Roseivirga sp. BDSF3-8: one gene and its partner. The main gene of each other region encodes a partner of the protein of the gene in region 2 in a complex. Links are inferred from orthologs where the notes say so. Each region holds a gene or a part of one and is shown on either strand. Other genes may lie near its edges.

Region 1 (4,566 bases), 1.4 Mb from region 2 along the record:
CTGTGCAGCTTTGATCAAGCCAAGGTTACCTTCATTGATAAGGTCACCCAGAGATAGTCCCTGGTTTTGATATTGCTTCGCTACGGACACCACAAATCGCAAATTCGCTTTCGTAAGTTTTTCCAGGGCCATTTGGTCCCCTTCACGAATTCTTTTAGCAAGCGAAACCTCTTCATCAGGAGTAAGCAGGTCAACCTTGCCTATCTCCTGCAGATACTTATCGAGGGACTGGCTTTCCCTGTTAGTAATTTGCTTGCTAATCTTGAGCTGTCTCATTCAGTATGGTTTTAAATTCTTATTGTCCCGGTAAATACCCAAAAGAAACATTGAGTGATCTGCTTAAAGTTCCTCAATGTTTCCGAATCATTAAATATGAAAAACAGATTCAAGCGATGCCGGAATTATAGGGCACCGCTTAAATAGCTGATGATCAAGAGCGTGGATTACGCTCAGGACGAGGTAATAAAACTTTACGTGAAAGACGGAATTTACCGGTCTTCTTATCAATCTCAAGAAGTTTCACCTTTACTTCTTCTCCTACTTCCATTACGCCATCCATGTTCTCCAGACGCTCCCATTTTATCTCACTGATATGGAGAAGTCCTTCCTTACCAGGCATGAATTCAATAAAGGCGCCGAAAGGCATGATATTCTTCACAATACCGTCGTATACCTCCCCTACCTCAGGAAGTGCCACGATGTTTTTCACCCGTCTCACAGCATCTTCCATGTTTTCCTTATTGGTAGCAAAGATGGTAACGTATCCGGCATTATTTTTCTCTTCGATGACCACAGTAGTCTCAGTCTCCTTTTGGATTTCCTGAACGATCTTACCACCTGGCCCGATCACCGCACCGATCATATCTTTGTCGATCTTCAGAGTCTGAGATCTTGGTGCATTAGGTTTGAGGTCTTCACGAGACTCGGAAATGGTCTTACTCATTTCTCCCAGAATGTGTAGACGGCCACGCTTTGCCTGCTCGAGTGCTTCTTTCATCACATCAGGTGAAAGACCATCTACTTTAATGTCCATCTGGCAAGCTGTAAGCCCCTGCTGAGTACCGGTCACTTTAAAGTCCATATCACCGAGGTGGTCCTCATCACCCAGAATATCAGAAAGTATAGCATACTTTCCTGTTTCAGGGTCAGAGATCATACCCATAGCGATACCGGATACAGCAGCCTTGATAGGAATACCGGCATCCATAAGGGCCAGAGAACCGGCACATACAGTAGCCATGGAAGATGAACCGTTAGATTCAAGGATATCTGATACTACGCGAATAGTATATGGATTGTCCTCATCCGCAGGGATCATATTTTTCAGGGCACGAAGAGCCAGGTTACCGTGACCTACTTCACGACGGGCAGGGCCTCTGTTTGGCTTAACCTCACCTGTACTGAAAGCAGGGAAGTTATAGTGAAGAAGGAATTTATTACTTCCTGTCACCATAGCACTGTCGATCATCTGCTCATCAAGCTTGGTACCCAGTGTTACTGTGGTCAGGGATTGAGTTTCACCACGGGTAAAGACGGCAGAGCCGTGTGCTGTAGGAAGATAGTCTACCTCACTCCAGATATGGCGTACCTGATCGAGCTCACGACCGTCCAGGCGTTTACGCTCATTAAGTACGAGGTCACGGCTTGCTTTCTTCTGAATGCTATGAAAATACCTTCCAACCATATCAAGATCCAACTCATGATCTTCAGGCAGGCTTTCTATATACGACTCTTTAATTTCTTTAAAGGTCTTGCTACGCTCACTCTTGTCAGCAATCTGCTTCTGAGCGACTTCATAATAGCGATCGTAGAACTGATCAAACAACTGTTGCTTAAGCGCATCGTCGTTATTTTCATGATCGTAGGTGCGCTTCTCCGTTTTACCAACTTCCTCTACCAACTCTGTCTGTGCTTTGCACAGGTCTTTGATAGCCTCGTGTCCTACAAGAATTGCCTCAAGCATTTCTTCTTCTGACACTTCTTTCATTTCACCCTCGACCATGGTGATATTATCATAGGTAGCACCGATCATCAGATCAAGTGTGGCCTCAGTAAGCTGCTCACGGGTAGGGTTAACTACCATTTGACCATCAATTTGAGCTACACGTACCTCGGCGATCGGACCCTGGAATGGCAGGTCGGACACGGAAATAGCAGCCGAAGCCGCCAGTGCAGCGAGGGCATCAGGAAGCGCCTCGTTGTCAGCAGAAATCAGGGATATCATTACCTGAACGTCTGCATGGTAGTCATCCGGAAAAAGAGGGCGGATGGCTCTGTCAACCAGGCGGCTGACAAGAATTTCGTAATCGGATAGTCTTCCTTCACGCTTGAGGAAACCACCGGGGATTCTACCGGCAGAAGCAAACTTCTCCTGGTAGTCTACGGAAAGGGGGAGAAAATCGACACCTTCTCTAGCGTCCTGAGAGCCTACAACGGTAGCCAGAATCATCGTATCGCCCATGCGTACCACCACGGAACCGTCGGCCTGCTTTGCCAGCTTTCCGGTTTCGATACTGATCTCACGGCCATCTTTTAGTGTGATGACTTTCTTTATCTCCTTAGGTTGCATATAATTTTTTTCTGTACGTAAAATGTTAATTTGGCTGATGCTGTCGGACCAAAAAATAAAAATTGGGCTGGGGCGGGAAAGTAAAAGAGGGAACTCCTAGAGAATCCCCTCTTACTACATATGTTATTTTCTAAGATTCAGGTCGGCAAGTACTGCACGATATCTTTCGATATCCATGTCGTGCAGATAGTTTAGAAGCTTTCTTCTTTTACCTACAAGCTTCAGCAGACCAAGACGGGTAGAGTAGTCTTTTTTGTTAGACTTAAGGTGCTCGGTCAGGTGATTAATTCGATAAGTGAACAGTGCAATCTGCGACTCTGCAGACCCTGTATCACTCTTCGATTTTGACCGACCATGATTCTCAAAAAGTTCCTGTTTCTTATCTTTTGATAAATACATGACTAGCTAAATCAATTAAAATTTTTAAAACTAACTGCAAAGGTACACAGCCAGCTACAAGTTTCCAACTATGAACCGCTCATTTCCTTCTGTTTTTCTTTGAAGGTTTTTTCTCCAAGCTTCCTTCTAAACCTTTCGAAGATAACGCGGTACATATCCGAATCAAATACTCGGCTGTCGTTTCGTGCCTGTTTGAGGAAGAACAAGCCTATTGGTGCTAAAACTACATTTGCAACCCACACGGCAATGAAAGGATCCATTAGCCCTTCTTTACCCTGCTTCTCCATAGTCATGGTGAGCACATAATAAATAATGAAGAATACAATAGAGATAATAACAGGGACGCCAAGGCCACCTCTTTTGATAATGGCACCCAGAGGAGCACCAATAAGGAACATAACAAGACAGGCAAGTGCCTGAGAGAGCTTTTTATTTTTCTCTATCGTATGTTTTCTAATTTCCTTTTCGCGCGTTTCGATCTGACTCGTTTGTACGGTAATGTTATTTTTCACGAATCGCACCTGGTTCATCGCCTGCCTTACCATCCTTTTCTTAAATGAAAGCACAGAAAAACTACTGTCCACCTTATCAATAATACTGGAGTCGGGTGACTCTATAGCAGCATACCTCTCCTCGTATTTAGCCTCATTTTCTTTTCTTTTAAAGAATCGCTCCTGAACCCGTGTACGGGTCTCTAGCCGTCCGAGCTCTTCCTCATCAGATCTTTGCAAAGAGGCTACTTTCTGTTTTGCCAATTTGGCTGAATCTGTAACCGTTACACCAGATACATTACCAGTATCTTTAGGCAGCGTACCGTTGGCTAAGCTATCTTCATTACCAGCGGAGTCGGCTTCGGCTGTATTTACAGAATCAATATTTTTTCCTCCTCCATACTTTCTTTGATAGTAGTTGGGGTCAGCCATACGGTTAACTTCCTGTAAGCTATCTCTTTCTACCTGGATAAGGCTATCCGCGATACGACGCATTTCACGCCTTACTCTCACTTTCTCAAAGACCCCATCCGGAGTATCTATCTTATTTACCGTAAGATAACTAAAGAATCCTCCTGCAGAACCTATCACTTCAAACTCCGATTCAATTACATCCAGCCGCATACTATCCACATCTTCCATCAATTGAGACGTATTTTTCATATACCGGTGGGTGGCGAACAGGTTTTCATCGGTTCTGTCCAGCATAAAAGACTCGAGACTTAAAGTCATTTCGAACCTGTTAAACTCATTGCGTACCATCTGGTCGATAAGGTCTACCCTACCCGGTCGGTTTTTATCTATCTCCTGGTAAAAATTCCCATCAAATAGTTCTAGCTTCAGAAAGCGCTCGTTATTGACAGTATACATTTTTCCACTGTCGGCAATAATCACTTCTTTATTACCTGTGGATCTGGAATGATCGTAAATAATCAGGTCTTTGAGAGTCTTACCGTCGCTGAGCTTTTCGTTAACCTTTATGCTGTAGCCCGGTATTCCGTTATAAAACGCTCCTTCTTTAATATCAAGGCTGGGTTTCTTTTTGCGTATATCATGCAGCAGACTATAGGCTTTAAGGTTTGCTTTAGTAACCAGGTAATTGTTGTT
Region 2 (6,105 bases):
GGCAGACGCCGCATCTCACCTGGGTGTAGCCCGGGACATAAAGGCACTGCACCATCGTGACATTAAGCAACCTTCCGTAGAGGCTTTTAAGGTAGAAAACACAGACTACCCTATTGAGGTGGTGATAGACAATAAAGATGCCTGTCCTCGGTACACAGGCATTACTGTGTCTAATGTGGAGGTAAAAGAAAGCCCCGAATGGCTCCAGGAACGGCTTAGGTCAATCGGGCTTGCCCCGCTAAATAATATCGTCGATGTCACTAACTACATTCTCCACGAACTGGGCCAGCCTTTGCATGCGTTTGACGCTGATCAGATCAAGGGGAAAAAAATCGTAGTGAGAAACATGCCTGAAGGCACGAAGTTTACCACTCTTGATAGCGTGGAAAGAACGCTCAGCGGTGAAGACCTCATCATAAGCAATGCTGAGGAAGGAATGGCGATAGCGGGTGTTTTTGGCGGACTAGGCTCCGGGATAAAAAACACTACCCGTAACATTTTCATTGAGAGCGCCTACTTCTCTCCCGACCATATTCGAAGAACGGCCATGCGCCATGGGCTTAAAACGGACGCTAGCTTCCGCTATGAAAGAGGTACAGACCCTAATATTACAGTATATGCTTTAAAAAGAGCTGCCCTACTGGTAAAGGAGGTAGCTGGAGGCACGATCTCATCTGAAATTGTGGACGTGTACCCTGATCCGATCCAGGATTTTCGCGTACCGGTAACCTACAAGAATGTACACCGGTTGATCGGGCAGCAGCTACCCAATGAAAAAATCAAGTCTATCCTTGAGTGGCTCGATATTAAGGTGGAAGAAGAAACAGAAACTGGCTTTACTGCTATCGTGCCTCCTTATCGCGTGGATGTAACCCGGGAGGCTGACATTGTCGAAGAGATTATCAGAATATACGGCTTCAATAATATTGCTCTTCCCGAAACGGTGGGAAGCAACTTCCTAAGCGATTTTGAGACTTTTCCCAGTCATAAGGTCAAACAACAGATTCGCGAGATACTATCCGGCAGCGGCCTTAATGAGATTATAAACAACTCACTGACCAAGCCAGCCTATGCGGATAATAATCCTCAGCTTAACGGCGATGAGAGTGTGGCAATGCTTAATAAGCTGAGTGAAGACCTGGGAGTATTGCGTCAGAGCATGGTGTATGGCGGGCTCGAGTCCCTGGCCCGAAATATCAATCATCGCCAGCGCAATCTTGCTATGTTTGAGTTTGGTAAGGTTTATCGTAAAACCGAAGGAAAATACAAGGAAAAGGAGCAGTTGGCTATCTGGCTTACAGGTAAGAAGGCTCCGGAAAACTGGTTGTCCGGAAATGAAGAGGTTACCTTTCATGACCTTTCCGGTATAGTTAATAAGGTACTGGGCCGGTTTGGTATTCAGCCTGCTGACAGTGAGGCATTTCACGAAGGGCAGTTCGACTATGCCCTTAAGCACTCGCTAAATGGCAAAGAAATCGTTACATTAGGTAAGCTGAACAAGAAGACGACCAAGCAGGCTGAGGTATCTCAGACTGTGTTTTACGCCGAATTTGACTGGGGCTACCTGATGAAACAGACTGGTAAGCCACTGAAGTACAAAGAGGTAGCGCGATTCCCTGAAGTAAGACGCGACCTAAGCCTGGTGATAGACAAGTCTGTAAGCTTTGACCGGATTAGAAAGATTGCCGAGCAGTATGAGCGAAAGCTGCTTAGAAAGATCAGTGTTTTCGATGTATACGAAGGAGATAAAGTGGGGGAAAATAAGAAGGCTTATGCCCTGAGCTTTATCCTGCAGGACAATGAGAAAACACTGAATGACAAGGCGATAGATAAGACCATGAGCAAGCTGATGAAGGCATTCGAGAAAGAAATCGATGCACACATCAGAAAATAACGGAGCATGAAAGAAAAGTTAAATCAGGAGATTAACCTCCTGGAAAGAAAAATGGGACTGCTTATAAGCGAAATCAATAGCCTGAGGCAGGAAAACAAGCGTCTGAATGGAGAAAACAGCGATCTAAAAGAAAATTTAAGCCAAAAGGAGAAGCAGATTGCGCATTTTAAAAATCAAATGAAAATTAGTAAAATTGTGCAGCATGCGGCAGTGACAAATGATACAGCCGGGCTTAAAGATCAGATAGACGAATATATCAGGGAAATAGATAAATGCATCGCCCATATAAGCGATGAGGGAAGGTAATATAGTATGAGTGATCTTTCCATAAAGATAAAAATCTGCGACCGGGAATATCCTATGCGCGTGAGCGCAGAGAAGGAGGAAAAGGTACGACAGGCTGGAAAGGCACTTCACGAAAAAATCAAACATTATAGAGAACGTTTCGGAATAGACGATAAACAAGACCTTTTGGCCATGGTAGCATTTGATTGCTTAGTAGAAAAGCTTGAATGTGAAAGCGGCCAGACTGGCGATGTGGATTTCTTACTCAGAAAACTTAATCAACTGAATGGGTTGGCCTCTAAGGCTTTACCATGATTTTTTAATAACCCTCCACTACATCCCCTCTCGTTCGCCCTTCTGCCAGAGCCCGGTATGGCAACACACCTGTTAGTGCCGCCCATACATAATTACCGGTAAGATGAACGATATATCAATAGTACTTATCATAAGCCTGGCCACCCTGGCCATTGGGTTTGTGATCGGGCGATACCTGTTAAAGCAGGTTTACAAAAAAGAAGAGGAAGAAATAAAGGAAAAAGCCCGCCTCATTATCCAGGAGGCCGAAATGAAAGCCGAGTCTCTGAAAAAAGAAAAGGTGATCGAGGCCAAGGAAAAGTACCTTAAGCTCAAAAGTGAATTTGAAGAGGAAGTAACCAGAAAGAAAAACCAGATATTAAGCAACGAGCAAAAGCTTAAGCAGCGCGATAGCAACCTGTCCAAACAGATGGAACAGGTAAAACGAAAAGAAGCGGAAACCGAAAGTATGAAAGAGAATCTTTCTGCGCAGATTGAAATAATTAACAAGCGTAAGGAAGATCTTGAAAAAGTAAAATCCCAGCAGGTACGAGCCCTTGAAAAAGTAGCTAACCTGACAGCAGACGAAGCACGGGATCAACTTGTAGAAACCCTTAAAGAAGAAGCCGAAACGAAAGCCTCATCCTATATTAAGGAGATCATGGAGGAGGCTAAGCTTTCGGCTACCAAAATGGCTAAAAAGGTGGTATTGGACACCATCCAGCGGACAGCCACCGAGCATGCCATCGAAAACTGCGTCTCGGTATTCAATATTGAAAGTGACGACATTAAAGGGAAAATCATCGGCCGCGAAGGGCGAAACATCCGGGCGCTGGAGGCTGCCACAGGAGTTGAGATTATTGTAGATGATACCCCTGAGGCTATCATAATCTCTGGATTTGATCCCGTACGGAGAGAAATTGCCCGCCTGTCCCTGCATCGCCTGGTTCAGGATGGCCGGATACACCCTGCCCGTATAGAGGAGATTGTGGCTAAGACCCGCAAGAATATAGAAGAGGAGATCGTGGAGATAGGAGAACGTACAGTAATCGACCTTGGAATACACGGTTTACATCCGGAATTGATCAAAATGGTAGGCCGTATGCGATTCCGTTCCAGCTACGGACAAAACCTGCTACAACACTCGCGTGAAGTAGCCAGACTCGCCTCCACCATGGCTTCTGAATTGGGTCTTAACGCCAAGCTTGCAAAACGTGCTGGTCTGCTTCATGATATTGGTAAGGTATGGCCGGAGGAGCCGGAGAAGCCACATGCCATTCTCGGTATGGAACTGGCTAAAAAATACAAGGAACACCCTGAAGTATGTAATGCCATTGGTGCCCACCACGATGAGATAGAAATGACAACGCTTATTTCTCCCATCATACAGGCGTGCGATGCTGTCAGCGGATCACGCCCAGGGGCGCGCAGAGAAGTAATGGAAAGCTATATCAAGCGCCTTAAGGATCTGGAAGAGCTGGCTTTGGGCTTTGACGGGGTTAATAAATGTTATGCGATTCAGGCAGGCCGGGAGCTCCGCGTAATGGTGGATGCAGAATCGGTTTCAGACAACCGTGCAGGTCAACTTAGTTTCGATATCTCTAAAAAGATAGAGAATGACATGCAATATCCCGGGCAGATCAAGATTACAGTAATACGCGAAATGCGAGCTGTGAACTACGCCAGATAGGTTTAAAAATTTAAGATAGAAAAGGACTTCCGAAAGGCAGTCCTTTTATTTTAGGTGCTGTATTGAATAAGGGTTTGTATTTTGTGTTAAACATGAAGTATTGACCTGGTGTACGAGGCGTAAGGCAGCTAGATAAGCTATATGCTATATCGTAAAAAAGGACCGGCCCGTACACATTGTTTCTTTAGAGTCTGAACAGTACTTAATGCCGTGAAAAACGAGCAAGGATAAGACTAAAAGGATAGACGAAGAAGAATTAGTCAATACGATTAACCTCTTTTTCTATGACTATCATCAAACAATGTGTCGGTATCGACATCTCCCAGACAACCTTTGCAGTATGCATCTGCTTTTTAGAAGATACTCATGATCATCACTTCAGTGAGACAAGGCATTTCAAGAATGACAAAAGTGGCTTTAATCAACTGCTCCGCTGGGTGCGGAAGCAATGCAAAAGCTCAGTAGAAACAGTGTATTTGATGGAGGCTACAGGGGTTTATTACGAAAACCTTGCCTATCATTTGCATAAGCTAAAGCAGACAGTGCATGTAGTGCTTCCTAATACCTCTAAGCATTACTTTTCAAGCCTCAACATAAAGACTAAAACCGATGCTTTGGATGCAAAGATTCTTAGCCGTTTTGGTGTGGAAAGGAAACATAAGATCTGGGCTCCGCCTTCACCAGTATTGCTGGAACTAAGGAACCTGACTCGTTATTATGTACAGCTCCAGGAAACAAAGACAGCACTCAACAATATCAAACACAGTAAGGAGGCCGCTTATGAGGTACAGTCTATCATATTAAAGAGCAACCGTAGCCTGATCAAGACTATAGATAAGCAAATACAGGTGTGTAAAACGAGTATTGAAAAACTTATCGCCAATGAGCCTCAGCTTAACGAAAAAGTTAGAAAGGTTTTGACTATCAAAGGGGTAGGCCTCATCACAGTTGCAACCATTATTACCGAAACCCTGGGTTTTGAGCATTTTAAAAGCATCAGGCAAGTGGTAAGCTATGCAGGGTATGATGTGGTAGAAAGGCAGTCAGGGAGCTCTATCAAGGGTAAGACTAGAATATCTAAAAAGGGCAACCGCTATATCAGAAATGCGCTCTACTTCCCTGCTATGGTTAGCTGTAGATTCAACCCAAGCCTAAAATCTACTTACCTGAGAATCATTCAGAAAAAACCATCCAAAATGATTGGCCAGGTAGCCATACAAAGAAAGCTCTTGGCTTTGATCTACACACTTTGGAAGAATGACTCTGAATACATTGAAGGGTACAAAAAAGAAGTAGCTTCAGCCATAAAGACCGAAGCTACACTGGATAGTTCTAACTAGAGAACTTCCTTCAGACTTAAAAATACTTTTTTCCAATTAAACTTGGAATCTATAACAGTACCTTTTTTTATGTTCAGTGACACCCCGTATCGATAGTCAATTTCCACTTTATAAGCCCGAAACTTTCAGCTCTACCTGAAATAAGGTATATTATATAAGAACTAAACCTCAACCACCTATGAAAAAAACTTCAATTTTTGCCTCTCTAACATTGCTCTTTTCGCCGGATTGTTATTTCCCGGAGAAGAGGCCGTGGCCAACCGAAATAATACCTTACTTATCTCCGCCACATACAATGAGGCAGACGGAGACCCTGAATGTGCTGCTTCAGTAACTTTTTGTGCTGCAGCGCTTGCCAATCTGACTAGTTTCTACTGGCGTGTATCCGGCTCCGGATATATCAATGGTCAATCCAATATTAATTGTGTGAGTGTCACGTCTCAGCGTAGTTATTACTCAAGTTCATCCTATACGGTTAGCGTTACTGCGTACGATGGTCAGGGCCAGGCCTGGTACGGTAGCCGTAGCTGGGATGTTCAGGCAGAATATCTTTGTGATTAATCAGTTAACGAAAGGCAGTGTCGGCAAACACTGCCTTCTTT

The links. Proteins that work in one complex are often made in the same cells at the same time.
Region 1: rny (region 2) and pnp share a complex: the UniProt entries of both Bacillus subtilis proteins name them as parts of the possible RNA degradosome complex. The link is inferred for Roseivirga sp. BDSF3-8 from one-to-one orthologs.

The regions. Positions count from the first base shown.
Region 1 is NZ_JBGNFV010000001.1:4,457,216-4,461,781, reverse strand. What follows is about bases 1-2,945. They hold pnp (polyribonucleotide nucleotidyltransferase), read right to left. Parts: upstream 2,570-2,945; coding sequence 431-2,569; downstream 1-430. Other genes in these bases: rpsO (30S ribosomal protein S15), read right to left, coding at 2,693-2,945; AB9P05_RS18395 (RNA polymerase sigma factor RpoD/SigA), read right to left, coding at 1-276. Outside these bases: more of rpsO, read right to left, coding at 2,946-2,968; AB9P05_RS18380 (LptF/LptG family permease), read right to left, coding at 3,037-4,566. UniProt on the Bacillus subtilis protein: Involved in mRNA degradation. Catalyzes the phosphorolysis of single-stranded polyribonucleotides processively in the 3'- to 5'-direction. Necessary for competence development in Bacillus subtilis.
Region 2 is NZ_JBGNFV010000001.1:3,020,656-3,026,760, reverse strand. Bases 2,019-4,880 are described here. They hold rny (ribonuclease Y), read left to right. Parts: upstream 2,019-2,597; coding sequence 2,598-4,163; downstream 4,164-4,880. Other genes in these bases: AB9P05_RS12580 (IS110 family transposase), read left to right, coding at 4,448-4,880; AB9P05_RS12590 (cell division protein ZapA), read left to right, coding at 2,207-2,494; AB9P05_RS12595 (hypothetical protein), read left to right, coding at 2,019-2,200. In the rest of the region: pheT (phenylalanine--tRNA ligase subunit beta), read left to right, coding at 1-1,894; more of AB9P05_RS12595, read left to right, coding at 1,901-2,018; more of AB9P05_RS12580, read left to right, coding at 4,881-5,503; AB9P05_RS12575 (hypothetical protein), read left to right, coding at 5,732-6,064. UniProt on the Bacillus subtilis protein: Endoribonuclease that initiates mRNA decay. Initiates the decay of all SAM-dependent riboswitches, such as yitJ riboswitch. Involved in processing of the gapA operon mRNA, it cleaves between cggR and gapA.